2 regions of the Ruminococcus sp. AF17-22AC genome follow, and region 2 is predicted to be linked to the other one. Evidence: a T-box and tRNA genes for the amino acid it is inferred to sense, from the RefSeq annotation. Region 2 holds a T-box; the other holds one or more tRNA genes.
The links. A T-box is a leader RNA that pairs with one kind of tRNA and senses whether it is charged. The one in region 2 lies ahead of ileS (isoleucine--tRNA ligase), so its partner is inferred to be a tRNA-Ile.
Positions count from the first base shown of each region.

Region 1: it encodes a tRNA-Ile, which carries the amino acid that the T-box ahead of ileS (isoleucine--tRNA ligase) is inferred to sense. The anticodon was not compared.

Region 1 is NZ_QRXT01000001.1:311,780-327,361, reverse strand. It holds gene DWW86_RS01620 (GH25 family lysozyme) at 1-1,507, opposite strand, end outside; gene DWW86_RS01615 (hypothetical protein) at 1,525-1,935, opposite strand; gene DWW86_RS16940 (hypothetical protein) at 2,022-2,267, opposite strand; tRNA gene DWW86_RS01610 (tRNA-Ile) at 2,700-2,772, opposite strand; tRNA gene DWW86_RS01605 (tRNA-Gln) at 2,995-3,066, opposite strand; gene DWW86_RS01600 (hypothetical protein) at 3,345-3,524, opposite strand; gene DWW86_RS01595 (hypothetical protein) at 3,521-3,904, opposite strand; gene DWW86_RS01590 (hypothetical protein) at 3,876-4,235, opposite strand; gene DWW86_RS01585 (hypothetical protein) at 4,232-4,675, opposite strand; gene DWW86_RS01580 (hypothetical protein) at 4,819-5,028, opposite strand; gene DWW86_RS01575 (hypothetical protein) at 5,512-6,105, opposite strand; gene DWW86_RS01570 (hypothetical protein) at 6,884-7,069, opposite strand; gene DWW86_RS01565 (hypothetical protein) at 7,446-7,724, shown strand; gene DWW86_RS01560 (hypothetical protein) at 7,738-8,079, shown strand; gene DWW86_RS01555 (hypothetical protein) at 8,102-8,332, shown strand; gene DWW86_RS01550 (hypothetical protein) at 8,349-8,552, shown strand; gene DWW86_RS01545 (hypothetical protein) at 8,646-8,996, shown strand; gene DWW86_RS17015 (hypothetical protein) at 10,037-10,180, opposite strand; gene DWW86_RS01540 (DUF4417 domain-containing protein) at 10,170-10,847, opposite strand; gene DWW86_RS01535 (alpha/beta-type small acid-soluble spore protein) at 10,911-11,177, opposite strand; gene DWW86_RS01530 (DUF6465 family protein) at 11,343-11,726, opposite strand; gene recG (ATP-dependent DNA helicase RecG) at 11,756-13,801, opposite strand; gene DWW86_RS01520 (DAK2 domain-containing protein) at 13,806-15,470, opposite strand; gene DWW86_RS01515 (Asp23/Gls24 family envelope stress response protein) at 15,493-15,582, opposite strand, start outside.
Region 2 is NZ_QRXT01000009.1:57,845-73,426, forward strand. It holds gene DWW86_RS12630 (sensor histidine kinase) at 1-989, opposite strand, end outside; gene DWW86_RS12635 (response regulator transcription factor) at 1,036-1,704, opposite strand; gene DWW86_RS12640 (DUF2284 domain-containing protein) at 1,855-2,331, shown strand; gene DWW86_RS12645 (L-rhamnose mutarotase) at 2,427-3,074, shown strand; gene DWW86_RS12650 (S1C family serine protease) at 3,216-4,724, shown strand; gene DWW86_RS12655 (3'-5' exonuclease) at 4,923-5,882, shown strand; gene DWW86_RS12660 (D-alanyl-D-alanine carboxypeptidase family protein) at 5,865-7,103, opposite strand; T-box leader at 7,907-8,141, shown strand; gene ileS (isoleucine--tRNA ligase) at 8,224-11,376, shown strand; gene DWW86_RS12670 (glycogen/starch/alpha-glucan phosphorylase) at 11,478-13,931, shown strand; gene DWW86_RS12675 (nucleoside recognition protein) at 14,126-14,770, shown strand; gene DWW86_RS12680 (HD domain-containing protein) at 14,742-15,515, opposite strand.

The sequences.
Region 1 (15,582 bases), on a different contig from region 2:
GCCATTTCTTAATAGACGGATAGTTGCCACCGGCCCACGTGCGAACATCCGTAGATGTTGCCGTTACTTTTCCAACAAAGAGACGTTGCGTCTTGTTCTGCTTATTGGTGATTGTAGTCGGTTTACTTTTAGCTCTGTCAACTTGCAAATACTTAGTTGCCGCCCATCCGATGCCGATTCCTGCAACTTTGACCTTCGTCCACATACCGGATTTCTCACCGTTAATTTCTACGCGATTTCCCTTGTTGATCTGTCCGAGAACATATCCGTTCGGTGTCTCACGAACATATAAATCGTCTACTGTTGATGTGGCTGTGCCTATTGCTTTCCATGTTTCTACGACAGTTTTCTCTTCTCCCCAGTCAATCCAAACATAACCGTCAATTGCCGGATCGCTGATAGCATAGGATTTATTGCGAACAGCTCCACCATTTGCTACTACGCCCGCTGCGCTAGAAGTATTTCCTTCATTGGTATGAACCTTCGAGAAGTCGAAACTCCGTACGCTTCCAACATGTGAACCATTGCGGAAAATAATCAAAGCTCCGTCTTTTGGTGTGCTGTGCCATGTTCCATTGGCTTTAGCGTGTCTTGTAATGCTCTGGCAATTGTAGAATCCACCGCCCATGATTTTTAATGCTTTAGTGATTCCGAGAACTTTTACCAACTTCCAGAACTGGTATTCCGCGCACCATGGTTGCCCCTGACATCCCGGCTGTCCCCAATTATCTACATCACGGGCAAATTTGGTGTAATTGTTATATCCGGCATTTTTCTGGAAATCATCAAGATAAGCGTTTGTCCGTTTTTCCAGATACGGTTTATTGCTGCCATTGTTTGCGTAATAATCACCGAGTTCTGTGAATTTTTGTAATTTTGTTTTTGCCACTGTTACTTCTCCTTTCTGTTCCGTCCGATAATCTGTATAGAACACATCCATATCAACATTTCCACTGATTCCTGAGACTTTTCCCTTACTGGAATACTGCCAGCCTACACCAACATTCGGACGTAATCTTTCCTGTACAGAACCGTTGTCGTTAGCCGGGTAACGAGCGATCCAACAATCATACTGCTTCAAAGCATCTGACAGAACGTTATTGTACCAATCAAGATTGCAATAGATGCCAACTTTATAACCGGCTTTTTTAATTCTGGTCAGAAATGCTACTGCAATATTCTCGATAGCCTGTTTTCCAAAGCTTCTCTGTTGACTCCATTCGAGGTCATAGAATACTGGAAAATCAAGTCCACGACCACCAAGAACGGAAAGTACGTCCTCAGCTTCGTCAATCGCTTGTGCCGGTGTCAAAGCGTAGCTGTACTTGTATCCACCAATAAGAATTCCATTGGATTTACAACCTTTGTAATTATGTTCAAAAGACGTATCAATTCCAGATTTCTGATGAATTCTCAATATCGCAAACTTGATTCCAGAATTTTTAACTTTCGTCCAATCAGGTTTCCCTTGAAAAGATGATACGTCAATACCTTTGATTTCTGCCATAATATCATCACTCCTTCTTAAAATTCACTGAACTGCAAGACAATAAATGTTGCATCGGTGCTGTGTGTTGCAGCTGTAGTATTAATAAAACTTACATTGAGTTTGCCAGCAACAGCCGAACAGCTTGCAGGTGTAAGCCATCCACTTGCCAGATACACCGGAACGAATACAGTTGCTCCATCAGCAACATTAAATGCCGTAGTTATGGTGCCTGTAGACGCTCCGCTTGTAGTAGATGGAACTTTGAATTTGACCATTGTGGCTTCTAATAATTTCAATCCTGAAGATACACCGAAAAGCCCTTTTACCTGCGCAACGGTTGTTTTCTTTGCCACATTTCCCGTAGCTGTCAAGAAAAAATCTGTATCTGCCGGTGCCGTGTTGTTAGTGAATGCGCTGATTTTCTTTACATTTAATGCATCTGCCATATTATTCACCTCTCATTTCTTTTATAATTTTTCTCAGTTCTTTGATATCCTCTTTTAGGTTGTCTATGCATTACCTCTCAATCACATCAAAGCTGATAGACTCTGTTGCAAAAAACATTTTCTTCAGTTCTTTTAGTTCCGATTCCAACGCCTTTTGTAAAATGATTTGTTGAAATTTGATATTTGTCAATTCTCTTTTGAACAGTTTTTCTATTTGCTCCGCTGACTGAGCTATATCCAATCTTTTTCAATACTTCCTGTAGTGTCCTAGAAGATTTTACAATATCTTCTAACTGATCTTTTGACAATAAGTCTACTTTTGCAGTTTTCAAAATGTCACTCCATTTCATTGAAATTATCAGACTATAACATATTCTCCCAAAAGCGGAACGCCCGGAATCGAACCGGAGACCAGAGCGCAACTCTGTCAGTTTGCCACTAGCGTACATTCCACATAACCCGGACACCCCGGGTTAGCAATATGTTTATCGTGTTATGCTTTCCACTAGGCTGTTTTATGCCGTGCCAGCCCCACGAAGTTGTTTCGGATATTATTATGCCTTTTGACTTTATGTTTCTTGAAAACTCCCTTGCCATCAATGCGCGCTTGTGATGGCTTATTGAAACTAAGAAACATTTATCGGACGGGAAATCAGATCAAACACAAGCCTATGCCGTTACATATCTTTGCTCATTCTGATTCACATACGCTCATCCGAAAGTTTTTTCTTCCCATAAAACGGATGGGTAGCATACGGAAGAAATGGAAATTCTGAGATTCGAACTCAGGACTTCCCGGTTATGAGCCGGGCGTTCTAACCACTGAACTAAATTTCCTGAGTAGAAAATATTACCAGCACCTCAAAGCTATATTTTCTACTGTTGCGATTCTTTGCCACCAGTCGCAACAAAGGCTCCCTATTTTGGTTTTGCTGTCACCTATACGGGAATCCCATCCGGGACGTTTGAAGCCCCTTTAGACAGCTCCGTTGAGCTAGATGGGTATCGGAGGGTCTATGTGAAATAAACCATTGCCAGGTACATGCGCAACCTAGCAAACGGGGCTAGTGGGATTCGAACCCACACATGGCGGAATCAAAGTCCGTTACCTTACCTTTTTGGTGATAGCCCTAAAATCTTTCTCCCACTCCGCACCATCACAAAAGCAGGAGAAAGAATTGTGTGTGATATAATTACTATTTCTGTAATGCAAACAATATATGTGGAGGAAATCGAATTTAATATAATCGACTACAGAAATTTTTTTACACTAAATCGGATGTAAAGAATATTTGCTTGCGTACCGCTCCACAATCGGGTAAGCGTATCCTTCCGGTTTAATTATAGGTTTAACCCGTTCTATGATAAAAAACGGAATAATCCTCGTAGGAAATGCTAAAAGCATATTTTTACCTCGCTGTGCAGATTAATATGGTATTCAGAATGATTCCTAATTCCATCATTGTAAAGAAGAAAATAGAAAACATCGGTATTTTCTGCTCGTTAATTTGCGTCATGAGGAATGCAGCCAACGTTGTGAACACTATTATGTTGATTGCTACAGCAATGATCGTTAATGGTAATCTCATTTTTCCTCTCCAATCATAAAATTAAGTATCTTCTCTGCGATTTCTTCTTCCGGCTCAAATGGCAAGCCGCATGAATTATAAGCAATTAAAGCCGATTTTAGGCTTGCTTTGAATCCGTGGTAAATTTCCCCATGTTGGAGCAATTCGTGCCTTAAAACTGAAATTGCATCAGTAATTGATTGAGAAGTGAAACTAATTTGTGCCAGACACTCCATTTCAATATCCGGCTCCGCCACCATCTCGAATACAAATGTCGGAACCTCGTCAACAGCAACATGGAAATCAACAGACTTTACTCTTGGGACTTTATTCCCATCAATAAAATACTGCGTCCCTCTCCAATCATACGGTTTAGGGTTCACAATTCTTACAACAGGCATCTTTGAATCCCCTTTCCTGTGCTTTGCAATATGCCAGAAGATGTTCTGCAATCTCTCTGAGCTGATTTGGGTCGTATTTCGGGCAAGTTAATGGTCCTTTATCCACTAAATCAACACTTGCTTCGGCATCAATCAACATAGTCGCTACATCAATCGGTTCATCTGGGAGCATTAAATCGTCCTGGTTTTTATGTACTCCCATAAAAAGCTCGATTCCATCCGCTTTCACTAGCATGTAATCGTGAACTTTATCGAAGTCCGGTGCTTCCTCTGTAATAACTGCTTTTCCATTCTCAGTGTATACATAATAAACTTTCTTGTTACTATTCATGCTTCCTCTGCCTCCCCAAAATATTTCTTGTATAATTCATAATCGTTTTTGCCAATCAGATCTTTGACTCTGTGTGTTTTTTCCATTCGAAGATTGCTATACACAAAAATTGTTTTAGTAACCTGTATACGGCATTCGCCAACATCAGTTATTCCACTTTCAGTTTCGATTCTCTCTTCAGCTGAGAACCAATGCCTATTCGGAGTTAAGAAATAAACCCTTTGCGTGCTTACTCCAAACGAGATATATTTCAAGCTTGATTCGTCCGTAAAAACCTTTTTTGCCGATTCTGTATCGTACAGTCTTCCGTCCTCCAGAACAGCTTTCTTGTGATGATACTCATATACCTTGTCATGCATTAAAGGTTTTTCAAGCGGATGCATCTCAAGTTTTTCCTGAAAGCCTTTTTTATTTTTGAAAAATTTTTCAAGCAAAGACATCTGTCTACCTCTTTCGAAAATATTGTTCCAATGCTTCACGAGTGACCTGTGATACACTCTTGCCGGTTCGGTTTTTCTCAGCTATGAGTTTTCGTTCTAGCTGGTACGGCAACCGGATGCGGATGGATTCGCCTTGAGGATTATTATTTTTCATAGGCAGTATCCATCTTTACTGAAAGAATCGGTTTGTCATCAGTTTTCGCTAAAAGAGTAATGCCTTTACCCTCTTTCCAAGGAGATGTGACTATCTGAATATTGGAAACTCCAGTTTCACTACAGACATTCAGTAGTTGTCTGGCAATATCCATTAAGCCTGACCGAAGATAACCATCGTTGTTTACTATTTTTTCCATCTTGTGCCTTCCTTTCTGCGGATGTCAGTGATTATCAATCGTTAAGGCTTACGGCTTGTTATGTTGCAATCACTATCTCTGCCATGTTGAGGGATTGTTGTTAAAAGGGCGTTTTTTAAATTTTGGGGCGGTCGGGGCACTCATTAGGCCGTTCGGGGCATCCATATACACCCCCCTCCCGGGTCTGTCTCTGGTGACGCTGACCGGGCAACCCTTTGCCCCATGGGTTCCCGTTGTCCCGGTCTTAACGCTGTTTTTCGGATACCTTCGGCGGTAATCAAGGGAATTATAATGCGTATCAATTTTCAGAATATTACATCTATTTAATAAACACTTGTTTTTTAAATAGACTGCTATACATCATGCACAAATTCAACTGTTATATATGTGCATATTTACTAAATACTGCCATGTCTACCGCTTTTCGGTCTGTTTGTTCGCCATCTGCGTACATTTCAACAATCTTGTGTACGTTCCACGCTGTTATAACTCCGGCTTTTCCATCTCTGGAAGCTCCAGAACATCCTTGTACTTGTCTGCGATCTGCTGCGCTGTCTGCTGTGGTATGCCCTGTTGCTGTCCTGCTGGAATTGGTGCCGTCTCTGCCATGCCGTAAGCAGCTTTTGCTACGAAAATTAAGTTTGCATTTGTTCCGGGCTGGTTATGCAATCTATTAAGCGTACAGTTTTTGCAAATATCGAACCATTTTTTCACCGTGTTGCTATGTGCTGTGGCAGTTCTATAATCCCCACGCATCCAATCGCTAAACGTTGAACGGTTAATTCCTACCAGAAAGCTAAATACTTCCAGAGTTGGCAAAACATGATACTTACTGCACAACCTTACAAACACGCTAAACATATGATCTAATAATTCTATATCATCGTTACTAGGTTTCTGTATGTGATCAGCGATATAAAAAATCATATCAACAAAACTGTCAGCTACTTCTTTTCTGTAGTTCTCACTATCAGGTGATACACATAACACTGTATTAATATATTCATCAGCATATATATTAATATTGCTTAAATATACTTCTGTTTCCTTTTCTGTTTTTATAGCATTATCTTTCACTGTATCACCTCACTTTACAACGTTAATCTATAAAAATATTGCAAATAAAAAAGCACAGAAAAACATGTGAGCCATTGTTCCGGCTCCTGTTATCCTGTGCAAAATGCGTTAAAAAATATATTTCGTTTTCGTGTCTATTAACAGTATTAACATACAAGTTGTTGTTCTGTCAACTATTTATTTAAAATTTTTAGTCAATCTCATATAACGCCATATACTATATCTATATATATTATTATACTATATCTCTATATACTGTATATAATTATATATAATATTATTATTAATCAACTCTAACCTTATGGAATCTATGGAGGGATATAAAAGATATTAACATACAGTAGTGTACTGATAATCTATTAATATATAATATATATAGTTCTATTAGGCACACAAAAAGCCAGACCTTCCGGCATCTGATCCGGCATGATCTGGCTGCAAATTATCGTTATTTTTTTCGCGTCAGCTGCTCAAACTATCCCTCCATGAGTTCCCCGCGGCCGTCGTTGGTGTGAGTATAGCGCAACGATCTGGAAAAAGTCAAGCAGAAAAAATAAAAAAATTTCTTGACAAAATGCGATTTGTTGTGTTAGTTATATTATAACAGCTTCGGCGGTTGGCTGTTAATGGGCGTATATTATGCGCTATCTCTCCAAAAACCGCCACAAAAAGCATTATAAAAGCCCTATGGTAAAATCCAAGGGGCTTATTTTTGCGCCTATTTGCAAGTGTTATTGTAGTACATATGTGCGTTATATTGTCAATACATATATGTGCGTTATTTCAATATTTTTTCAAGTCTGTCTAGCTCTGCAAGAACCGTATCCCTGATAAATGCGCTATTACTTTTGTTAAGATGCAAATTTTCAATTCGTTTTTTAGTGTCTTTTGGGAATACTATATTAAGTCTATAGTTATTTTTTTCATAAGTTCTAATCGCTTTTCGCTGTGCTTCTGTTGCCATAATTCAATTGCCTCCCGTTCCTGTTTTTCTTCTATTATAATGTATGTGCGTTATATTGTCAATACATATATGTGCGTTATACAATATATACAATTTGCCTTGCTATATATGTGCGTTATTTGGTTAATATTACATCTTGTATATGTGCGTTATATATGCTATTATAATATCAACGAAAGGAACAAAAGAAACAAACAACCGAACGCCCCGAACCACTCAAGCCAATGAGGACATAGGAAAGCCGATTCGATTAATTGAAAAATTCTAGTTCCATTTACAGAAAAATAAAAAAGCCCGGCAGACTTCCAAACCAAACCGGGCACCAATCAAAAAAAGAAAGGTAGCCCTATTATAACAGGGGCAAAGGTAAAAAGCAATGAAAAAAATTAATACATTAGAAATCAGCGCCAAAAGATGGTTTCAGAAATCTTTTGGCAATACTTACCACGTTGTAAAGGCCGTAGTTAACGAGGAAGAAGTTGTTATCTCTGATATCTGTTATGGATATGATAACCACTTCTTGACCACTGCCGCCAATCTGCTGCGCAATAAAGGTTATGAAGTGCCAGAAGATAACGGAAAAGCTTACGCTATGATGGCAAAATTTCCGTGCACTGTGGAAGATGTAAAGAGAAAGAAAGACTTAACTTTCTAATGGGGGTGTTGATATGAATAACAAATATTTAAAATATCTTAATTGGGCGGTCTTTACAATGATTGACCGTTCCACACAGGACGACCAAAAAAGCAAGATCAACGTTGCTGGGGCTTTCAGTTATCCAAGCAACGCGGAAGACTTTATAAAAACTCTTCCGGCAGATCATAAATGGTATATTTTAGACTTTGACCGCCTGGAACGGTTTGAGGAGTTCTACAACTTCGTTCAGGACATCAATGAAGAGTATGGAGAACACGCAATATTTCATATTAATGACGGCGGTTTCTTAGTCGACGAATTGAACTGTTTTCGATATATGCTCAATATTTACGTTGATACAAAATTAGAATAATATTCCCGGTGGAGGTGTAAACATGGCAGATCGTGAAAAAGTTAACCGGATAACTGTATCTCTTGCAGAACTGTTCCCGGAGCGAAAAAACGAACTTGAAAAAAATAAATGGTACTACGATCATAGTTATATTAACTATGATGAATGGGACAGAAATATTGAGAGCATATTAGACAGTTGCTTTTGCAATAAAAATACACCGTGCTGCGGATGCGAAAGTGTGGAAGTATGTACAGCTAAAAAGGCATGTTAAAACAGGAGGGTTGAAAATGATTAAAATTGATATGTGGTACAACGACAAAAAGGAACAGGCAACCGGGCTGGATATTCAATTTAACGATCTTGGCTGTTTTTATTCTGGTAATATAAGAATTTTTGGTAAAATAGTTGGTGATTATTACGCGGACAGCGTGCAAGAAATTTGTGAAGCGTTCCCACATCTGAAAAAGAAAATAAATGCTTGTTTAAATTAGGCGTAATGGTTTCCGCCGGGTTCGATTCCCGGCAACGCCTTTTATATCAGTTGAAAAGCTGGTATAATAACAAAAAAACGGAGGACAAAAAACATGAGAAAAGAAGAACTATTATTCAAAAAATCAGAAGCTGTGAAAAATATTCAGTGGTACGTGAAAAACGTACTTACCGATGAGGATTTGAAAGCATTTTCAATTCCGCAACTCGAAAAAATGATAGACTTAATGGAGCGTGCCGAAAAATTCCGCGAAAGTTGCAGCCCCTTCTACACCTTGTCAGCAACTGAAGTTGTTCAAAAAAGTACGGGGAAAATTGCATATTTCGAAAATTCGGGCGAAGTCCGGGAAGAAACCGCCGAGGAATATTTAGCCGATAGAAACGAATGGGACGGAGGCGCAAGAATTTACCGTGAGATTCTAAAAAAAGCCAAAGAAAAAGCGTGATTTTTTATCACGCTTCCCCTTCCTTGCTCACTTAGCAACCATATAAAAATGTATTTTAACTCAACGTCCCGCCATTGATCGGGGCGACTCTCGGTGAAATCATGGTTCGCACGAGAACCAGCAACTGTTGCTAGCTGATATGTGTATCATACACCATGGTGCGCAAAAAATCAAGTGAAAATTCGACTTGTAGTAAGGAGAAAAGCGCGACAAATATAAATTATTTAGAGCAGTAAAACGCTGCTCTTTTTTCCCCTTCCTTGTATCCGCTTCGGGCGGCGTTGGTTCGTGACCTGTGCCGGGCTTCCTGCTGTAGTGCCTTTTATACGGCTTTTAACGGCTTTTAACTGGCTTGTAGCACATTTTACCGCATACGGCTGTAAAATCGTTTCTAGGCAGTTTTATGCAATCAACCAAAATGATTGACGGCAAAATATAACAGGCGTATTATGATTATATATGTCAATGTGGATAACTGCCGACTTAGATTCTGTCCAGTTTATGCAGCTGTTGCCGGTTTCGTTATCCTTGCAAGCGTCTATTTGGCGTTTTACGGCTGTTTGTATGCTTAAATGTGTAATTTATCAACTGTAAATGCAAAATTGATTTTAGGCATGTTTACGGGTTTTATAATGGCATCGGGTTATTGTATTATATACCGGTTTACTGCTTCATAATGTTTTAACGCTGTATTTTGACTTTTAAGCCGTTTTATATCGTCACTCGATAAAGTATAGGTTTATGACGCTAGAATTGATTTTAGGCGCAATTATGCAATTAATTACAATGTTTCTAGTATGATCGTGTATATCGGATGGCGGCATGTTTTGCCGCGGGTATATTCCTTGATGCATAATCACTTTACTATGAAGCCTGACGAGTGCTAATTTTCATAGACATTCAAAAAGACCCGAAGCATGGATTTTGAACGAAAAAAATCATTTTTCCATGGATACGGGTCATTTTATAATTTTTATTTATTTGTAATTTTGTACAAATATTTTTATAGCATCTATTCTGGGACTGTGTAAAATGTAAAATTATTTCAATTTATTTAGATGATCTACTTTACCAGTGCTTCTTTTCTTCTTTATTGCGGTTCCACTTTTCATCCTCTGTTCTCGTTCTTCCTGTTTTCTGGTCTTCGATTTCTTTCTTAATGAGTTTCCAGTACTATACCCCATATTTTCCCTCCTTATCCTTGATCTTCTGACTTCTGGTCTTGAAATTGATGATTTCCACGTCCGTATTGAGTTCAGGTGGTATTTTCCCTACAACGATAACTCGAAGCGGTTCTATGCGCCTTTCCATTTCTTTAAAGCCTATACAGAATTCTTCTCTGGATACTCTGGATTTAATTCTTCCATTGGTGCAACATGCTATGGTGCTTCTTTTTGGCACACCATCAAAAGCCCAGTCATAGCAATACTCTGGCGGTATGTTTACGTTCGGAATAACTTTAATTCCGTTCATGCTGAGATAATGAGACAATGCATGATTACGGTACTTCTGATAGATATTCATTGCAAATGGCATTCCATTCTCTCCCACTGCAATAGAAAAGTCAGGGCCGATCACGCTATGGAAACATTTTAAATGTTCCAGGTATCTATCTGGATTATTCCAAATTTTTTCAAATTCGTAGTCGTGGATGTAGAAATTCACCGTCAGCTTGCGGTGATTCTTAATCTTCAAGCTGAAACTATCCTTGAAATCAATCGTATCTTCTCCCGGATGTCCTGTGTATCTATCTAACATCGGTATCTGATATTTTCCGTCCAGTTCTGCTCCTATAATCATGTATTCTCTCATTACATCATATGCGGTATGACTATCTCCTAATGCTTTCATGCTTCGTTCCTCAATCATTATTACTGCGGTTTCGCTCCTTAAAATTTACTCTTTAGTAATTAATCAAAAAGCAAAGAAATATGTGTATTTTACGGGCTCTTTGTGTCCCGGAAAGCTGCGTAAAGCTCTGTAAAATGTAGTGCTTCGTTCCGTGAATATGGGGTTGACCATATAGCCGCCGACGCTTCCGTTCTGTTTGGAAGTCAGGTTTCCGTTATATCCATCTGTAAGCGGTACTCCCAGTTCGTTTGCAACCTCAAATTTAAAACGATCAAGAGCGCCTTTTGCTTCTGGTACAACTGCTCTGTTAGAAGAAGTATTTTTTGTCATGATTATTTCCTCCTTGGTTTTCGTTTAATTGGATGTTACAGTGCTAGTATATGAAGGATACAGAAAAATAAACTGGAACTTACTGGTTTAACTGGAAATAAAAAATTCAGATGACCATAAAGATCATCTGAACCTGATTGAAAAAATAATATTGAAGTCATAAAATTATAAACCGATGAAGCCGGTAATATCGTTGTTGATTACGTAATGTGCACCATTGTCTTCTGGTTTGATATAAATCTTAAGATCTGTAAGATCGGCTTCTTTTTTGCCCATTTCTTCTGTCCAGATTTTTTTGATGCTGTCTACAATATCTTTTTCGGATACTTCTTTACCAAGCCACTGTACATATACTTCGGTATTTAAAGAAACAGCTTTTTTGGAAGCAGTTTTTCTGACAGTAGTCTTTCTGGTAGTTGCTTTTTTAACAGTTGCTTTAACTGCAGCTTTTGCAGTAGTTGTCTTTTTTGCAGGAGCCTCTTTTTCAGTAGCCGGTTTCGCAGTAGATGTCTTGAGTTCTGCTTTTTTTGTTGTGGTTCTTGTAGCCATAATAGCCTCCTTACAAGATGATTATGTTTTTACGGTACTAGAATACTACGATTTGTCAGAATTTGCAACTGTTCTTTCAGAAGCTGATTCTGCGGAAGCGTCAGGTCAGGATCCAGTGAAAGGATTTCTGAAGCTGCCTCACTGGCAGATTTCAGAATGGAGGAATCATTATAAATGTCCCCGATGCGAAATTCCATCACACCGCTCTGGCGGATGCCAAACAGATCTCCCGGTCCGCGGAGTTTTAAATCTTCACCGGCGATATAAAATCCATCGTTGGATTTATTAAGAATTTCCAGTCGTTTTGAGGTTGTGTCTTCTTTATTTCCCTGTACAAAAATACAATATGACTGATGTTCTCCACGGCCGACACGTCCGCGGAGCTGGTGAAGCTGTGCAAGACCGAAACGCTCTGCATTTTCAACCATCATGACTGTAGCATTCGGCACGTTAACACCGACTTCAACAACGGTAGTTGAAACCAGAATCTGTATCTTGTTGGCCGCGAAACGCTCCATGATCTGATTTTTCTCGGAGGCTTTCATTTTGCCGTGAAGATATTCTATCTGAATATCTGACGGAAAGACAGATTTGATTTTTGCAGTATAATCCAGGACATTTTCTGCGTCGAGTCCCTCACTCTCTTCTACCATCGGACAGATGATATATACCTGTCTTCCCTCCTGCACCTGTCTTTGGATAAAGGAATATGCCTTTGGGCGATAAGAAATATCTACAACACAGTTTTTGATCGGAAGTCTTTTGGCAGGAAGCTCGTCGATCACAGAGATATCGAGATCTCCGTACAAAATGATTGCCAGAGTTCTTGGAATCGGTGTTGCACTCATGACGAGAACATTGGGCGGGTTTCCGCGTTCAGCAAGCGATTCGCGCTGCTTGACACCGAAGCGGTGCTGCTCATCAGTGATGACAAGTGAAAGATTTTTGTAGATTACTTTTTCCTGAATCAGTGCGTGTGTACCGATGATGATCTGTGCTTCGCCCGAAGCAATTTTTGCATAAATTTCACGCTTTTCTTTTGCAGTATTGGAACCTGTGAGCAGTACTGTACAAAAATCAAGCCCCTGCTGTTTTAATAATCTCATAAAACTTTCATAATGTTGTTTTGCAAGGACTTCTGTCGGAACCATCAATGCAGACTGATAACCGTTTTCGCAGGAAAGAATCATGGCAAGAAAAGCGATGATCGTTTTTCCGCTTCCTACATCGCCCTGTACCAGACGCGACATAAGTGCCTGTCCGGACATATCACGTTCAATCTCATACCAGGTATTTAGCTGGGCGTTTGTCAGAGAATAAGGAAGGTTTTCAATGATTTGTTCGGTAATCCAGGTTTTCTGAATCGGAAAATAATTGGGAGTTTCTTCATTTTTTTCTTTCATCATCTGGATGGACAGGATGAACAGCAGAAATTCATCAAAAACAAGACGCTTTCTGGAAACAAGCAGTTCTTCCATGCTGAGCGGGAAATGAATAGTGCGCAGTGCATAATTAATGTCTGCAAGCTGGTAACGCTGTCGGATATCTTCCGAAAGAAATTCACTGTACATAGGAAGATTTTCAAGAAGCTGCCGGATTGTTTTGGTAATGGTTTTGTTGGAAAGTCCGCTTGTCAGGCCGTAGATTGGCTGCAGGCTGTGCAGAATCTCTTCGTATGCTGCCGGGGTAAAAACTTCCGGATGTTCCATCTGAATCCGGTTTTGTTTTTTGATGACCCGTCCACGTAATACGAAAGTACTGCCTTTTTTGAGAATTGTTCTCAAGTATGGCATGTTGAACCATATGACGGAAAGTTTTCCACTCTGGTCGGCAACTGTTGCGGTGATGATCTGTTTTCCGCCCGTTGAACGAACATAAACGCCGGAACATACCGCAGCAGAGACGGCTTTCACCGTCCCCTCTTCAAGGTCTGCGATATCCACCGGCGCTTCAAATGCGTCATAATTTCTTGGATAATAGTGAAGGAGATCTTCGGTATCATAGATACCGAGTTTAAAAAAAAGTTTTTCCGTTTTTTCTCCGACACCTTTTAAGGTCTGTAAACTCTGTCTCATTTTCCTACTCTACAGAAATAATGTAATAGTAAATTGGCTGACCGCCGTTGTTGACTTCAACTTCACAGTCAGGATACTTCTCTTCCAGTGTGGAAGCAAGTTCTTCTGCTTTTTCTTCAGAAGCATCTGCACCGTAATAAATACTGATTACTTCAGCATCATCGGTCATCATGGCATCTACGGTAGCAACTGCAACGTTTTCTTTGCCACTGCCTACAGCAAGGATTCCTTTGTCGCCGATACCCATGATATCTCCTTCGTGGATTTCTTTGGCATCGATTCGGGTATCACGAACGGCATAAGTGATCTGGCCTGTCTGAACACGGGTAATCGCATCTGTCATCTCGGCTGTGTTTTCATCATCTGTTTTTTCAGGGACGAAGCTGATCAGAGCAGTTACACCTTGAGGAATTGTTTTGGTCGGGATGACAATGATCTTTTTGTCTTCTGTCAGGTCACGAGCCTGATTTGCTGCAAGAATGATGTTTTTGTTGTTTGGTAAAATGTAAATGGTCTTTGCATTTACTTTATCAATGGCATTCAGCATGTCCTCAGTACTCGGATTCATAGTCTGACCGCCTTCAATCAGGTAATCAACACCGAGTTCACGGAAGATATCAGTAAGACCGGCACCTGCGGAAACAGCAATAAATCCGGTCTCTTTCGGCGGTGTCTGCTTCTTCTCTTCTTCGGTCTGCTGTCTGGCAAGCTTTTCTGCGTCTTTGATCAGTTTTTCCTGATGCTCTTCACGCATATTATCGATTTTCATGCGGGAAAGTGCTCCGTATGTCAGTGCACGTTCAAATGCCTGTCCCGGATGATTTGTATGCACATGTACTTTTACAATTTCATCATCTGCAACAAGAACGATGGAATCTCCGATGGAAGTAAGGAATTCCTTGAAAGAACGCTCTTCTTCGATCGGCATCGGTTTGTCCAGAAGAATGATAAACTCAGTGCAGTAACCGAATTTGATATCGGCTTCTGCCTGCTGAGAGATCTTTGTGACTGCGGCTGCACCCGGTTTTTCGAAATCGGAATAATCGATTTCTTTGCCGAGGAAACCATCGATTGCTCCTCGCAGAACTTCCAGAAGACCCTGTCCGCCGGAGTCTACAACACCTGCTTCTTTCAGTACAGGGAGCATTTCCGGTGTACGGGAAAGAGTATATTCTGCGTGCTCGAATACTTCATGAAAAAACGGCTCAAGTTCTTCTGCTTCCGGTGCAATCTCGGATGCTTTGAGAGCAGCTTCTTTTGCAACAGTCAGGATAGTTCCCTCTTTTGGTTTCATAACTGCTTTGTAGGCAGTCTCAACTGCTTTTTCCATGGCGGCTGCAATGGAAAGTGCATCCAGTTCTTTAGACTTTCTTACGCTTCTTGTAAATCCACGAAGAAGCTGGGAAAGAATAACACCGGAGTTTCCTCTTGCACCACGTAAGGAGCCGGAAGAAATTGCCTTTGCAAGTGTTTCCATATCCGGATCTGTCAGGGCGCCGACTTCAGCGGCTGCTGACATGATCGTCATTGTCATATTTGTACCGGTATCCCCGTCAGGAACAGGGAATACGTTTAATTCATTAATCCATTCTTTTTTTGCTTCCAGATTTTTGGCACCGGCCAGAAACATTCTGGAAAGTACTTTGGCATCTATGGTTTTCATGTTCACCACAAGTTCCTCCTCTGATTTCTTAATCTATGGCGCGAACGCCCTCCACATAGATGTTGATTTTTTCGATTTCCATGCCAGTGAAATCTTCAACTTTATATTTGACGTTGCT
Region 2 (15,582 bases):
ACTTTCGTGCCTTTTCCTTCTTCGGAAACTGCATAAATGCGATGGCCAAGGCGATTCATGATCTTGTTGCAGAGGTACAGACCGATTCCGGTCGCACGATTGCTTTCCCGTCCGTTGACTCCGGTGTAGCCTTTTTCGAATATGCGAGGCAGGTCTTCAGCACGAATGCCGATGCCGGTGTCTTCGATTACGAGTGTAACGGGAGTTGCCGGAGTTATGTTTGAAACATCGTCCCCGGCAGGAGCATCTTTCAAATAAATATGGATACCGCCGGTACGGGTATATTTGAGTGCGTTTGACAAAATCTGCCCGATCACAAATTCGAGCCATTTTTCATCGGTCAGGACATTTTCAGAGATTCCTTCATAAGTGAGGGAAAGCTTCCGGGAAACAAAAATTCCGGCGTATTTATGAATCTGATCGCGGATGACCGAGTCGAGAGAACAGCAGGAAAGTGTCAGGTCAGAAGACATGTCTTCTGTACGAAGATAACCGAGAACCATTTCGACATACTGTTCAATCTTGAAAAGTTCAGCGAGAGCTTCTTTATTTGTGGAGGGATTTTCCTGAAGGAGCAGACGCAGGGCAAAGATAGGAGTTTTGATTTGATGTGCCCACATGGTATAGTAATCGGTCATTTCTTCCAGAGATTTCTGGCCGGCGGTTTCTACATTCATACGCATCTGATTCAGACGATGCATGATATCCTGCTGAAGAGATTCAATCTGATCAGATGGTGTATCCATGCGGGACAGATTGATATCCGGTGCTGTGGCTACAAGTGTAAGCTGCTGCAGCTTTTTCCTGTAGTTACTGAAGCCAGTCATACATGCGGTAAGTCCTGCCAGAAGCCAGAGGAGTGCAACGTACAGGACCGGTTCAGGCGACAGCTGATACAGGAAAAAAATGATCCCTGTAAATATCGTCGGAAAAATCATCAGCAGAATATGGAATTTTATTTTGTTCAGGTAGTCGAGAAAGAGTTTCATAAAGTGATTGCTCCATATAAGAAATTACCTTACAGTGCTTCTTGTATTATACCATGTAGCCAAGCCCCTTTTTGGTGATGATAAAATCTTTCAGACCTTCACCTTCCAGTTTCCTGCGCAGGCGGGTAATATTTACGGTTAATGTGTTGTCATCAACGAAGCTGTCACTTTCCCAGAGTCTTGTCATGAGCGCATCTCTGGAAACTGTTTTGCCGGCGTGCTCGAGAAGAATCTCCAGAATGCGGAGCTCATTTTTGGTAAGGGCGATATCGTGGCCGTTCCAGGTCAGGGTACAGCGGGGCGGATTGAGGACAGCACCTTTGTGTTCCAGTACATTTCCGGGAGTCCCGAAGGAATAGGTGCGGCGGAGAATGGCCTGTATTTTGGCAGTCAGGACATCCATGTCAAATGGTTTTGCAATAAAATCATCGGCGCCGCGGCTCATTGCCATGACCATATTCATGTTATCGGCAGCGGAGGAAATAAAGATGATCGGTACCTGAGAGATCCGGCGGATTTCCTCACACCAGTGAAAACCATTGTAAAATGGCAGCTTCAGATCCAGCAGGACGAGCTGCGGATCGAGACGGGCAAATTCCTGTATAATATTGGAAAAATCTTGTGCGCAGGAGACATCATATCCCCAGGAACAGAGATTCTTTTTCAGAAGGTTTGCGATGATCTCATCGTCTTCGATGATAAAAATACGGTACATGGGCGCTCCTTTCTGTAACAGTTTTATGCTTATCATAACATGTCCTTGAAAGATTGCAACAAAATTCAGTTTGTGGCATTATAAGGATAAAGGAATTATTTGACGTCTGAGATAAGAATTACATGATGAAGACAGAAGGGAGATTTTGATATGGATCTGGTGAAGGAGGCAATCTTTCTGGGATTTTCGGGAGCGGCAGTCATGGATACCACGCAGCTCGTTTTTGTACCGGAATACCGGATGTTCTGTGAAGAAAATTTATGCGGTTGTTACAATGTAAATCCGGCCTGTCCGCCGGAGAGCGGAACTGCAGAGGAGATGAAACAGCGTGCATTGCAGTATGAAAAAACGCTGGTGCTGCAGACCATGCAGGAAGATACACATGATCCGTCGCAGTACAAGAAAGACAAGCTTTTGCAGAACAAAATGACAGAAGAACTTGCAGAAAAAATGAAAGCAGATGGCAAAACGGATGTCCTGATCATGAGCGCCGGACCGTACAAACACAACTCCTGTATGTCGGCATACTGCGTAGATGCACAGAAAATGGCAGATGCAGCAGGGATGCTGTGCTGGACCGATGATGGAATGGTGAGGTATTTTTCACAGATTTTGTTTCATGAATGAATGAGATATTACATCATTGATTTTTGAAGGGAATGGACTTAAAATTAAAACGACAAAGTTGTACGACAAAATTTAAATACAGGAGGCTTTTTATTATGGAAAGACATGCATTTGCAATGAAAGTAAAAGCCGGCAGAATGAACGACTACCGCAAAAAACTGGGTGAGATCTGGCCGGAGCTGACCACTTTTCTTGACCGCAATAAAGTAAAGAATTTCAGTATCTGGAATGCAGAAGATTTAATCTTCGGCTACTATGAAAATGAAGATGGTGCAGCGTTAAGTGAGGAAGAAAATGCAGCAAAAGATGCTATCACTGCAAAGATTGAAGATACTTTTGACTGGATTTCCACACCGGGCAAAGATATGCGTCTGATGTACCACAACTTTGGTATTGTAAGAGAAAATAAAGAACTGATCCGTCACAGAATGTTTATGACAAAGCTTAAAACCGGATGCGAGGAAGAATACAAGAGACGCCATGACGGACTGATCGCACAGAGAGGCGACACCGTAGATCCGGGTCCGGACAGCAACTTCAGTATCTGGAGTGCCGGTGGATATATCTTCGGATATGATGAGATCGATACAACCATGGAAGTAGAAGAAACTGTTGAAGCAAGAGAGCAGACGGTTGAATGGGAAATGCGCCAGCTCGGTATCATGGACTGGATCACAAACGATGTAGACTGGATGACAGGTGATGTTCACGCAGATGTAAAACGTCTTGCATGGCATAATTAACAATTTCATCACAATTTTCCCACAAAGTAAACACAAATCCTCTTTATACTCTTAGACATAAAAGGAAAACAGAAACAGAGATAACGATTCACCGGAAGCTCTTATAAAGTGAAACGTAATGATCCTAAGGAGGGGATTTTGATGAGCGATAAAAATAACAACGCAATGATGAACAACAATATGAATAATGATAACGATCCAAAAGAAAGAATGAGAAAAAAAGTGAAAAAGGCAGCAGGCATTGCTCTTTGTGCAGTACTTGCCGGTGGTCTTGCAGCAGGCTCCTTTGAAGGAATCAATACAATTACCGGATGGAACAGCAGTACAGTAGAAGCTGCATCCAATAAAGACAATACCACACTTCTTCAGACAAAATCAAAGAAGAAGAGTGCTGATAAGAAATCAGATGATAAAGAAAGCAAAGATGATTCCGAATCAAAGACAAAAGGAAGCCTTGATGTTTCTGATATCGTTGCAGAAGGAATGAAATCCGTTGTAGCAATCACAACAAAATCTGTTCAGGATGTACAGAGTTACCTTGGCGCTTACGGATTTGGCGGCAGTCAGGGATTCACTACTCAGCAGGAAGTTGAGGGAAGTGGATCCGGTATCATCGTAGGAAAGAACGATGACAACCTTCTGATCGCAACCAATTATCATGTTGTAAGTGGAGCAGATACCGTATCTGTTACATGTATTGATGGTGAGACTTATGAAGCAACCGTAAATGGTTATGATGAGGACAAAGACCTTGCAGTTGTTTCTGTAGCTCTTTCAGATATTTCTGATGATACGATGGATCAGATTGCAGTAGCTACGATCGGAAGCTCTAATGATCTGAAAGTTGGTGAGCAGGTCGTTGCAATCGGTAACGCACTTGGTTACGGACAGTCTGTAACAACCGGTATTGTCAGTGCAAAGAACCGTAAACTCAATGAAGAGGGCGTAGAAGAGAATGAAGATTCTGATGCAACAAACCTGATTCAGACAGATGCGGCAATTAACCCTGGTAACAGTGGTGGTGCACTTCTGAACATGGATGATGAAGTTGTCGGTATTAACTCAGCAAAACTTGCTTCTACAGAAGTTGAAGGTATGGGTTATGCAATTGCAATCTCCGATGTTACAGATACTCTTGAAGACCTGATGAATGAGACTCCACGAGACAAAGTTGACAATCACGGTGTGCTCGGAATCACAGGTATGACAGTAAGTGATGAGGCTTCTCAGTATTACGGAATACCGGAAGGTGTGCTTGTTTCTGAAGTAACAGAAGGTGGCGCAGCTGAGGATGCAGGTATCAAAGAAAAATCCATCATAACAAAATTCGATGGCAAGAGAATCCGCAGTATTGATGAACTGGTAAGCCGCCTTGGGTATTATGAGCCAGGTGAAGATGTTGAAGTAACTCTTGAAGTTGCGGATGGCGGGGAATATAAAGAAAAAACTGTAACCGTAACACTTGGTGAAAATAAAGATACAGATTCCGACAAAGATTCAAAGGATGACTCAAAGGACGAATCGGATTCACAGGACAGCCAGGATCAGGGCGATGATGAAGACCAGAGTACAGACAGTCTTCTTGAGGATTTTGAGAATCAGGAACCAGACGGAGCTACATATGAACAGTTCTTTGGATTTCTCAATTAATCAGTTGATTGCGGGATTTCAGATCTCCGTAAAATAAATTTTATAAGCAGAAAAGACCGGTACCGGGAAATGGTATCGGTCTTTTTCTGTCCGCAGGTGTGTGCTGTTTTGTTGAAAGAAACGAATCTGTCTGTTATACTAGACAACAGAGAAAAAATGAGTTGAATTGTATTGCAAATAAAAAGAAGGAACTACTGTATGAACTATATTGTTTTTGACCTTGAGTGGAATCAGAGTCCCGGCGGCAAAAAATATTCCAACAGTCGTCTGCCTTTTGAGATCATTGAGATCGGTGCGGTCAAGATGAATGAGCAGAGAGAAGTGGTGGATGTTTTTCAGAGACTTGTGAAACCTCAGGTATATAACTGGATTCATGACAGCATACACGAAGTGATCCATGTGGATTATAAGGATCTTGCAGATGGTGTGTCTTTTCAGCAGGCAGCAGATGAGTTTCTGGACTGGTGCGGAGAGGAATGGATATTTTGTACGTGGGGCAATCAGGATGTGATGGAACTGCAGCGTAATATGAAGTACTATGGGATGCTTTCGAAAATCAAAGGTCCGGTCACATATTACGATGCACAGAAAATTTATGGCATCTGTTATAATGAAGATCCATGCAGGCGGAGTCTGGAGTATGCAATCGACAAGATGCATCTTCCGAAAGCGCAGGAGTTCCACCGGGCACTGACAGATGCGAAATATACCGGTGAGATATTTAAGCGTCTGGATATGCCGGCGGTGCTTGCAAATCCATCAATTGATGTATACCAGAATCCGAAGACAAGAAAAGAAGAAATCTATTTATCATATCCGAATTATGATGAGTATGTATCACGTGAATTTGCTGAGAAAGAGAAAGTCATAAAGGATCGGGAAGTGGCAAGCACAAAATGTCCGGTTTGCCATATGCCGGCGAAGCGTAAGATCCGCTGGTTTATGAATAATTCAAGGGCATATGAAAGTGTATCTTTTTGTCAGAAACATGGCTATATCAAAGGAAAAGTGCGAATCCGCCATACAGATGAAGATGCATTTTATGCGATCAAGACATTAAAGAGAATTGATGAAGAAAAAGCGGAAGAAATCCGTGAAAAACGGGATTCCCTCCGCAAGAAAAGACAGACTAAACGGCAGTCAGAGAAGTTCGTCTGAGAGGAGCCGTGTCTGGTAATATCTGGCAGTTCCAACCTCATGGCCGTTATAACTGTATGTGATGGTCAGAAGGGGAAGACCTGCCAGATTTTTTGTCATGGAATACGATTTTGAAAGCCGGTTTACGTCGGTACCTTTTGGCAGTGAGACGTAGCCGTTCCGCCGCATACGGAACAAAGTAAAGTTTTTGTAATCTTTGAGGATATATTTTTCCGCAGGCAGACAGGATCGGGAAATTTCTTTTCTCAGGTCGGTTAGTTTTGATCTGGAAAAATTGTTGAATCCGTAATCCAGTAATGCTTTTGTGTCGGAATAGGCACCATTTACAGACTGCATGACAACAGCTACGAGGTAGGTGTTATCATTTTTTGCATAGGTGACAAGGGTATTGCCGGCAGCTTCTGTGTAGCCTGTTTTGCCGCCGAGGACCCCATCATACGCATAAGTCTGTCCGCTCATCATTTTGTGATGATTCAGGAGATAACGTGTTTCTGCGAATTTGTTTGTCGGTGGGATTTCGTAGTATCCGGTTGTTACAAATTTGCGGAAGGTGAAGTTGAACCATGCGGCACGGGCAATCTTTGCCATGTCGGAAGCTGTGGTGTAATGTGTCTCATCCGGCAGACCGTTCGGATTGTTGAAATGTGTGTTGGTGCAGCCGAGCTGACGGGCTTTCAGATTCATCTGTTCGACAAATTTTTTGGTGGAGCCGGAAGTGAGTTCTGCGATTGCCAGTGTCATTTCATTGGCGGACTGGAGCATGACCGCCATCAGTGCCTGCTCAATTGTAAATTCTTCGCCGGTATCTGCGTAGATGCTGGAACTGTTGGATTCGGTAATACTGCGGGCAGCGGATTCAGTCATGGTAAATTTTGCAGACGGATCCAGATTTTCACAGCCGAGGAGACCGGTCATGATCTTTGTGATGCTTGCCGGATACTGTGCCTTATCAGCGTTTTTGGAGTAAAGGACGGTACCGGAGAGCATGTCGACAAGGATTGCAGATTCTCCTTCGATCTGAGGCGCTTTTACCCAGCCTTCGATGGAATCTGTATCGGCGGGTTGAGTGTAATAGGCGGTGTGCGGGTTGGGCGTCGGTGTGGCTGTGACCAGAGGCGCGCCGTAGCTGTCTGTGGCGAAGACCGGGACTGCCTGCACGATAAATACGGTAGAACAGAGAGTAGCGGTCAGAAGACGCCGGAGTGTTTTCTTTATATTCATATGTGTACCTTTCTGATATTAAAATGTTGGAGCAGAGGAAGAGATAGTGTTGAGGGAGCTATCTTTACATGCCATGAAATATCTGGATTCTGTATCAGGTTCGAGAATTCAGAAGTACCAGAGGTACATGCCTTTGCTAAGAGCGTATGAAAAAAAGCCAAACTCGCTGACGCTCAGACAATGCCTTTTTTTCATACAACGCAAAGATTTGTACCTTAGGTACTTCTACAAATTCTCTCAAGCGATACAGAACCGGATATTTCAGACATGTTTGATATCCGGATCAAGCACAGATGCTTTCCTCTGCATCATATTGTTAATATAAAGTTCTGGCTAGCGGGGCGGGGAAGCTGTCGGTATGTTTGTAGTGTTCGCCGCCCCGCGGTCCGGGAAAAGGAGAAGAACTGGGATTTTTTATAGAGCACATCGAATCAGAAGCGCTCTGCAGGAGCCTTGTAAGTTCTTAGGCATATTCTGACTGTGTTACGAATAAAAAGCACACTGTTTGAGCGAAGCGAGTTTGGGCTTTTTATGAGTGTTTTTAACAGGAAGAATAGGTCTTAGTACTTACAGGTGACGAAGCCTGCATCTGAGTTGATGTGCTCTGATAAAGAATGCAGTTTTCTCAAAGTATTTTCTATAGTATATCATTCTTTCCAATTATACTGTAATCGTTTTTCTCATACAAGGGTCAAATCCATGTAAAATCACCGCAAAACCCTGATAAAACCCCGTAAATATCGCAAAAAGACCTTGACATATCGAAAATTAACACCGTATAATAAAACAGCACGTATAAATAAGTAAAAACCATGATGGAGACAGTAAATAAAAATGAACACATCAGAGAGCCGGGGACAGGTGGAAGCCCGGTGCCAGTAATTTTTATCGAAGATCACTCCGGAGTTTCTTTCCTGAAATTCTCAGTAAGGAGAGACGGTTTTCCGCCGTTAAAGGGAACATGTATTGGCGTTTATTACTACCGGCCCGTACAATGTAACAGGTGGTGCGAATGTGGAAATTGCTTTCGTCCTTTTACAGGACGGAAGTTTTTTTATTTTACTGGGAAATGGACTTGTCCGTTTTGATTATTTTCTTACAATAAAAGGAGGAATTTGTTGTGTACCAGAAGGTAGATACGAACCTGAATTTTGTAGACCGCGAAAAACAAGTAGAAAAATTCTGGAAAGAAAACCATATTTTCGAAAAAAGTATGGAAGACCGTAAAGATGATCCTACTTATATGTTCTATGACGGACCGCCGACCGCAAACGGCAAACCACACATCGGTCATGTACTGACCCGTGTTATCAAAGATATGATTCCGAGATACCGTACAATGAAAGGCTACATGGTACCTCGTAAAGCAGGATGGGATACCCACGGACTTCCGGTTGAGCTGGAAGTAGAGAAGAAACTTGGTCTGGATGGCAAAGAGCAGATCGAGGAATATGGTATGGAGCCATTCATTCAGCAGTGTAAAGAAAGTGTCTGGAAATACAAAGGAATGTGGGAAGACTTTTCTTCAACCGTTGGTTTCTGGGCTGATATGGAAAATCCATACGTTACCTATCATGATGACTATATCGAGTCAGAGTGGTGGGCACTGAAAGAAATCTGGAACAAGAAACTCCTGTACAAAGGATTTAAAATCGTTCCTTACTGTCCGCGTTGTGGTACACCACTTTCCGCGCAGGAAGTTTCTCAGGGCTACAAAACAGTCAAAGAACGTTCAGCAATCGTTCGTTTCAAAGTTGTCGGTGAAGATGCATACTTCCTTGCATGGACAACAACACCATGGACACTTCCGTCCAACGTTGCACTTTGCGTAAATCCGGATGAGACTTACTGCAAAGTAAAAGCAGCAGACGGTTATACTTATTACATGGCAGAAGCTTTACTTGATAAAGTTCTCGGCAAACTTGGGTCCGAAGAAACACCGGCATACGAAGTACTTGAGAAATATATTGGTAAAGATCTGGAATACAAAGAATATGAGCCGCTTTTTGCATGTGCAGGAGAGGCAGCAGCAAAACAGAAAAAGAAAGCTCACTTCGTTACAGCAGATAACTATGTAACTATGAGTGATGGTACCGGTATCGTTCATATCGCACCGGCATTCGGTGAAGACGACAGCCGTATCGGACGTAACTATGATCTTCCGTTTGTACAGTTTGTAGACGGTAAAGGTGATATGACAGCAGAGACTCCATATGCAGGAATCTTTGTAAAGAAAGCTGATCCGCTTGTACTTCAGGATCTTGACAAAGAAGGAAAACTCTTTGATGCACCGAAATTTGAGCATGACTATCCGCATTGCTGGAGATGTGATACACCACTGATCTACTATGCACGTGAATCCTGGTTCATTAAGATGACTGCAGTCAAAGATGACCTGATCCGCAACAACAACACCATCAACTGGATTCCGGAGAGCATCGGTAAGGGACGTTTCGGCGACTGGCTGGAAAACGTTCAGGACTGGGGTATTTCCAGAAACCGTTACTGGGGAACACCACTGAACATCTGGCAGTGTGAATGCGGACATATGCATTCTATCGGAAGCCGCCAGGAACTCTTCGAGATGAGCGGTGACGAAAAAGCCAAAACAGTAGAGCTTCACCGTCCATATATCGATGAGATCACACTGAAATGCCCGGAATGTGGTGGAACCATGCACCGTGTACCGGAGGTAATTGACTGCTGGTTTGATTCAGGAGCAATGCCTTTTGCACAGCATCATTATCCATTTGAAAACAAAGAACTCTTTGAAAAACAGTTCCCGGCAGATTTCATTTCCGAAGCTGTTGACCAGACAAGAGGATGGTTCTATTCTCTGCTTGCCGAGTCTACGATCCTGTTTAATCAGGCTCCATACAAGAACGTTATCGTTCTCGGACACGTACAGGATGAGAATGGTCAGAAGATGAGTAAATCCAAGGGAAATGCCGTCGATCCGTTTGATGCACTTGAGAAATACGGTGCAGATGCAATCCGCTGGTATTTCTATATCAACAGTGCTCCGTGGCTGCCGAACCGTTTCCATGGCAAGGCTGTTCAGGAAGGACAGCGTAAGTTCATGGGTACTCTGTGGAATACTTATGCATTCTTTGTACTGTACGCAAACATTGACAATTTTGACGCAACAAAATATACTTTAGATTATGACAATCTTCCGGTTATGGATAAATGGCTTTTAAGCAAGCTCAACTCCGTAGTGAAGACTGTCGATGACTGCCTTGCAAACTACAAGATTCCGGAAAGTGCAAGAGCTCTGCAGGAATTTGTAGATGAGATGAGTAACTGGTATGTAAGAAGAAGCCGTGAACGTTTCTGGGCAAAAGGCATGGAGCAGGATAAGATCAATGCTTACATGACACTTTATACTGCACTGGTAACAATTTCCAAAGCAGCAGCTCCGATGATTCCGTTTATGACAGAAGAAATCTACCAGAACCTTGTAAGAAGCATCGATAAAGAGGCAATCGAAAGTATCCATCTCTGCGACTTCCCGGAAGTAAAAGAAGAGTGGATCGACAAAGAGCTGGAAGATGACATGGAAGAACTCCTCAAGATAGTTGTTCTTGGACGTGCAGCAAGAAATACTGCAAATATCAAGAACCGTCAGCCGATCGGTACAATGTACGTAAAAGCGGACAAAGAAATGGGTGAGTTCTATACAGATATCATTGCAGATGAGCTGAATGTCAAAGAAGTAAAATTCGCCAGCGATGTAGAATCCTTTATTTCTTACAGCTTCAAGCCGCAGCTCCGTACAGTAGGACCAAAATACGGTAAACTTCTGAACGGTATCCGTAAGGCACTTTCAGAGATCAATGGAACAGAAGCTATGAATGAGCTGAGAACCACAGGTCTTCTGACACTGGATATTGATGGAAACAAGGCAGAACTTTCTGAGGAAGATTTATTGATCGAGACCGCACAGACAGAAGGGTATGTAACAGAAGCAGACGGTGATATTTCCGTAGTTCTTGATACAAATCTGACACCTGAGCTGATCGAAGAGGGCTTTGTCCGCGAGATTGTCAGCAAGGTACAGACCATGAGAAAAGAAGCTGGATTTGAAGTTATGGATAAGATCCATATCTATGCAAAAGACAATGATAAGATTCTTGAACTCATGAAGAACCACAAAGAGGAAATCATGTCTGAAGTACTGGCAGAGGATATGACTCTGGGCACAACCGATGGCTATGTAAAAGAATGGAACATCAACAAAGAGCCAGTTGTTCTTGGTGTTGCAAAAATGTAATTTGTAAACAATACATGCCCGGTAATTTACCGGGCATGATTCGTAAAATTGGGGGAACAAAAAGCGCAGCTTAAGCTGCACAATAAGGAGGAAACGCGATGATCGACAAGCAGTTTAAAAAAGAAGCTTTCAAAGAGAGCGTAAAGGAAAATGTCAAATTCCTGTATCGTAAAAAACTCGAAGAAGCTACACAGGAACAGATTTTCCAGGCTGTATGTTACACCGTAAAAGACGTTATCATTGATAACTGGCTGGAAACACAGAATGCATATAAAGAGCAGGATCCGAAAACTGTTTATTATATGTCCATGGAATTTCTGATGGGACGAGCTCTTGGAAACAACCTGATCAACCTGACTGCATACAAAGAAGTAAAAGAAGCTCTGGATGAACTTGGTCTTGATCTCAACGTGATCGAAGATCAGGAGCCGGACCCGGCACTTGGTAATGGTGGTCTGGGACGTCTTGCAGCATGCTTCCTTGATTCTCTTGCAACTCTGAACTACAGCGCATATGGATGTGGTATCCGTTATCGTTACGGTATGTTCAAACAGCAGATCAAAGACGGATATCAGGTAGAAGTACCGGATAACTGGCTGAAAAATGGATATCCGTTCGAACTTCGTCGTCCGGAATATGCAAAAGAGGTTCATTTTGGCGGATATGTTGATGTTGAATATGATCCTGCAACAGGCTCCAATAAATTTGTGCATAAGGGATATCAGGCAGTAAAAGCTGTTCCGTTTGATATGCCGATCGTTGGATATAACAACAAAATCGTAAATACATTAAGAATCTGGGATGCAGAGCCAATCGTAGATTTCGAGCTTGATTCCTTCGATAAAGGTGATTACAAAAAAGCGGTTGAGCAGGAAAACCTTGCCCGCAACATTGTTGAGGTCCTTTACCCGAACGATAACCACATGGCAGGTAAAGAACTGCGTCTGAAACAGCAGTATTTCTTCGTATCTGCAAGTCTTCAGGCTGCTATCGCAAAATACAAAAAGAATCACAAAGATATCATGAAACTGCACGAAAAAGTTACTTTCCAGATGAACGATACTCATCCGACTGTAGCTGTTGCAGAACTTATGCGTATCCTTATGGATGAAGAAGGACTCGGATGGGATGATGCATGGTCTGTTACAACCAAAGCAGTTGCTTATACAAACCATACTATCATGGCAGAAGCACTTGAAAAATGGCCGGTTGAGCTGTTCTCCAGACTGCTTCCTCGTGTATACCAGATCATCGAAGAGATCAACCGCCGTTTCGTTCTTGAGATTCAGGAAAAATATCCTGGAAACTATGACAAGATCAAGAAGATGGCAATCCTCTATGACGGACAGGTCAAAATGGCACATCTTGCAATCGTTGCAGGCTACTCTGTAAACGGTGTTGCAAAACTTCATACAGAAATCCTTAAGAAACAGGAACTGAAAGATTTCTATGAAATGATGCCGGAGAAATTCAACAACAAGACAAACGGTATCACACAGAGACGTTTCCTGCTTCATGGAAACCAGCTTCTTGCAGACTGGGTAACCGATCACATCGGACCGGAATGGATCACAGATCTTTCTCAGATCAGCAAACTGAAAGTTTATGTGGATGATGAAAAAGCACAGCAGGAATTCATGAACATCAAATACCAGAATAAAGTTCGCCTGGCAAAATACATCCTTGAGCACAATGGAGTAGAAGTAAATCCACGTTCTATCTTTGACGTTCAGGTTAAGAGACTTCATGAGTATAAACGTCAGCTTCTGAACATCCTTCATGTAATTTATCTGTATGACCAGATTAAGAAACATCCGGAAATGGATTTCTACCCAAGAACATTTATCTTCGGAGCAAAAGCATCTGCAGGTTATGCACGTGCTAAGAAAATCATCAAACTGATCAACTCTGTAGCAGATGTTGTAAACAATGATGCTTCTATCGAAGGCAAGCTGAAAGTTGTATTTATCGAGAACTATCGTGTATCCAACGCTGAGATGATCTTTGCAGCAGCAGATGTTTCCGAGCAGATTTCTACTGCAAGTAAAGAGGCTTCCGGTACAGGTAACATGAAATTTATGCTGAACGGTGCACCGACTCTGGGAACCATGGATGGTGCAAACGTTGAGATCGTGGATGAAGTAGGTAAAGAAAATGCATTTATCTTCGGTCTGAGCGCAGACGAAGTTATCAACTATGAAAACAATGGTGGATATGATCCGAGAGTTATCTACAACACAGATGACGAGATCCGTCAGGTACTGACAGAGCTTGTTAACGGAACCTTCTCTTCTGATACAGAACTGTTCCGTGATCTGTATAATTCTCTTCTCAACCAGAACGGTGGAGAAAGAGCAGACCAGTACTTTATCCTTGCTGACTTCCGTTCCTATGCAGCAGCGCAGAAGAAAGTGGAAGAAGCATACAAAGACGAAAAAGGCTGGGCTCGTATGGCAATGCTGAATACAGCGTGCGCAGGTAAGTTCACATCCGACAGAACGATCGAAGAGTATGTGGAAGATATCTGGCATCTGGATAAAGTATATATCAAATAATAACTTATAATTTATAAAAGACTGGATTCTTTGAAAAAAGGGTCTGGTCTTTTATTTTGGAGAAAATGCAGAAATGTGAGAAGGTTAGACTTCGAAATGGAAGTCTGGACTTTGGGTTTTAAGAAAAAATATGAATATGGAGAAAGCAGAGATATATAAAATAAAGAGAGAGGGAATGGTTTGGGGGTACAGCAATGGCGTATCTATGGGGTGGGATGCTTCTGATCGGGATTATGTATGGTGTGCTGGTCGGAAATGTGGATGAAGTTACGAAGGCTTTTGTGTCATGTTCGGGGGAAGCGGTCAGTCTTTGTATTTCTATGGCGGGAATCACGGCGATGTGGACAGGGATGATGAAGATTGCGGAGGCTTCCGGGCTGGTTGCGGGGCTTGCGGACAAGATGAGACCACTGATAAGGTTTCTGTTTCCGAAACTGGACACAGAATCAAAAGCGGCGCATTATATATGTCTTAACTTTCTTTCGAATGTACTGGGGCTGTCATGGGCGAGTACAAGTTCGGGCCTGTGCGCGATGAAAGAACTGAAAGAATTGCAGCTGAAGAAAGAAAAAGCAGAGAGGAATGCAGAAGATAGCGGAAAGAAAAAAGATACTGCCGGAAATAGCAGTATAGTTGCCAGTAATGAAATGTGCACGTTTCTGATCATCAATGTTTCTTCCCTGCAGCTGATTCCTGTAAATATGATCGCTTACCGGGCGAAATATGGAAGTGCAGATCCGACGGCGATTGTTGGGCCGGCGATTCTTGCCACCGCTGTCAGTACAGCAGTGGCTGTGATCTTCTGTAAGGTTATTCACATCCGTGAGCATGATGGATAAACTCTGCAAGGTGGGAACGAATCGTTTCCATTTTATTTTTGGTATCAGGATTGCTGTATGGAATCCGGTCTATAATTTTATTGAGATAATCATGTTCTTTGATGATGTCAAAGCTTGCGCGGAAATAAATATCGCAGAAATGTGCTACGTAGGAAACCCAGTAGTCCATTTTTGTAACACGATCCGGGGAATAAATGCACTGGTTGGACAGAACCGTGTCATAAACTTTCGGTGTAATTGTCTGTGCACCGATGTCCTCACCTGACATACCCATAAATACAGGCAGATCATCTTCCAATTTTACGCGGCAGTTGTCCAGCTTGTCCGCATCCCGGATCAGACGGGCATGGAGAAGCGTTCGCGGATTAGAGATATTTTCTAATTTAAAATTGCTGTGCAGGGCAATTGCAGTGCGGATGATGTCATCCCACTGATTTTCCGGGACAAAACGGCGGATCATGCCCTCTTTAAATAATACCTGTATGCCGTAAGCAGCATGATCCATGGTAGCAGGCTCAAAACTGTCAAAGCGTTTCAGCTGTTCGAAGCGTCCGATGTCATGGAGCAGGGCAATAATCTTTGCCAGCTCGGTATCTTCGGGGGACAAAGCCATGCGGTGGCAGATTTCTTCCATATCGTGCACCACCCCGTAGGTATGTATGATCTTCAGGCGGACCTTATCATTGTTGCGGTCATAGCCATCCAGATAGTGTTCAAATTCGTTTTTTGCGTCTGTATAGTTCATAGAAAGTCATCCCTTTTTACATTTTTCTATAGTATACGAAAATATAGATTGACTGACAAGGTTCGAC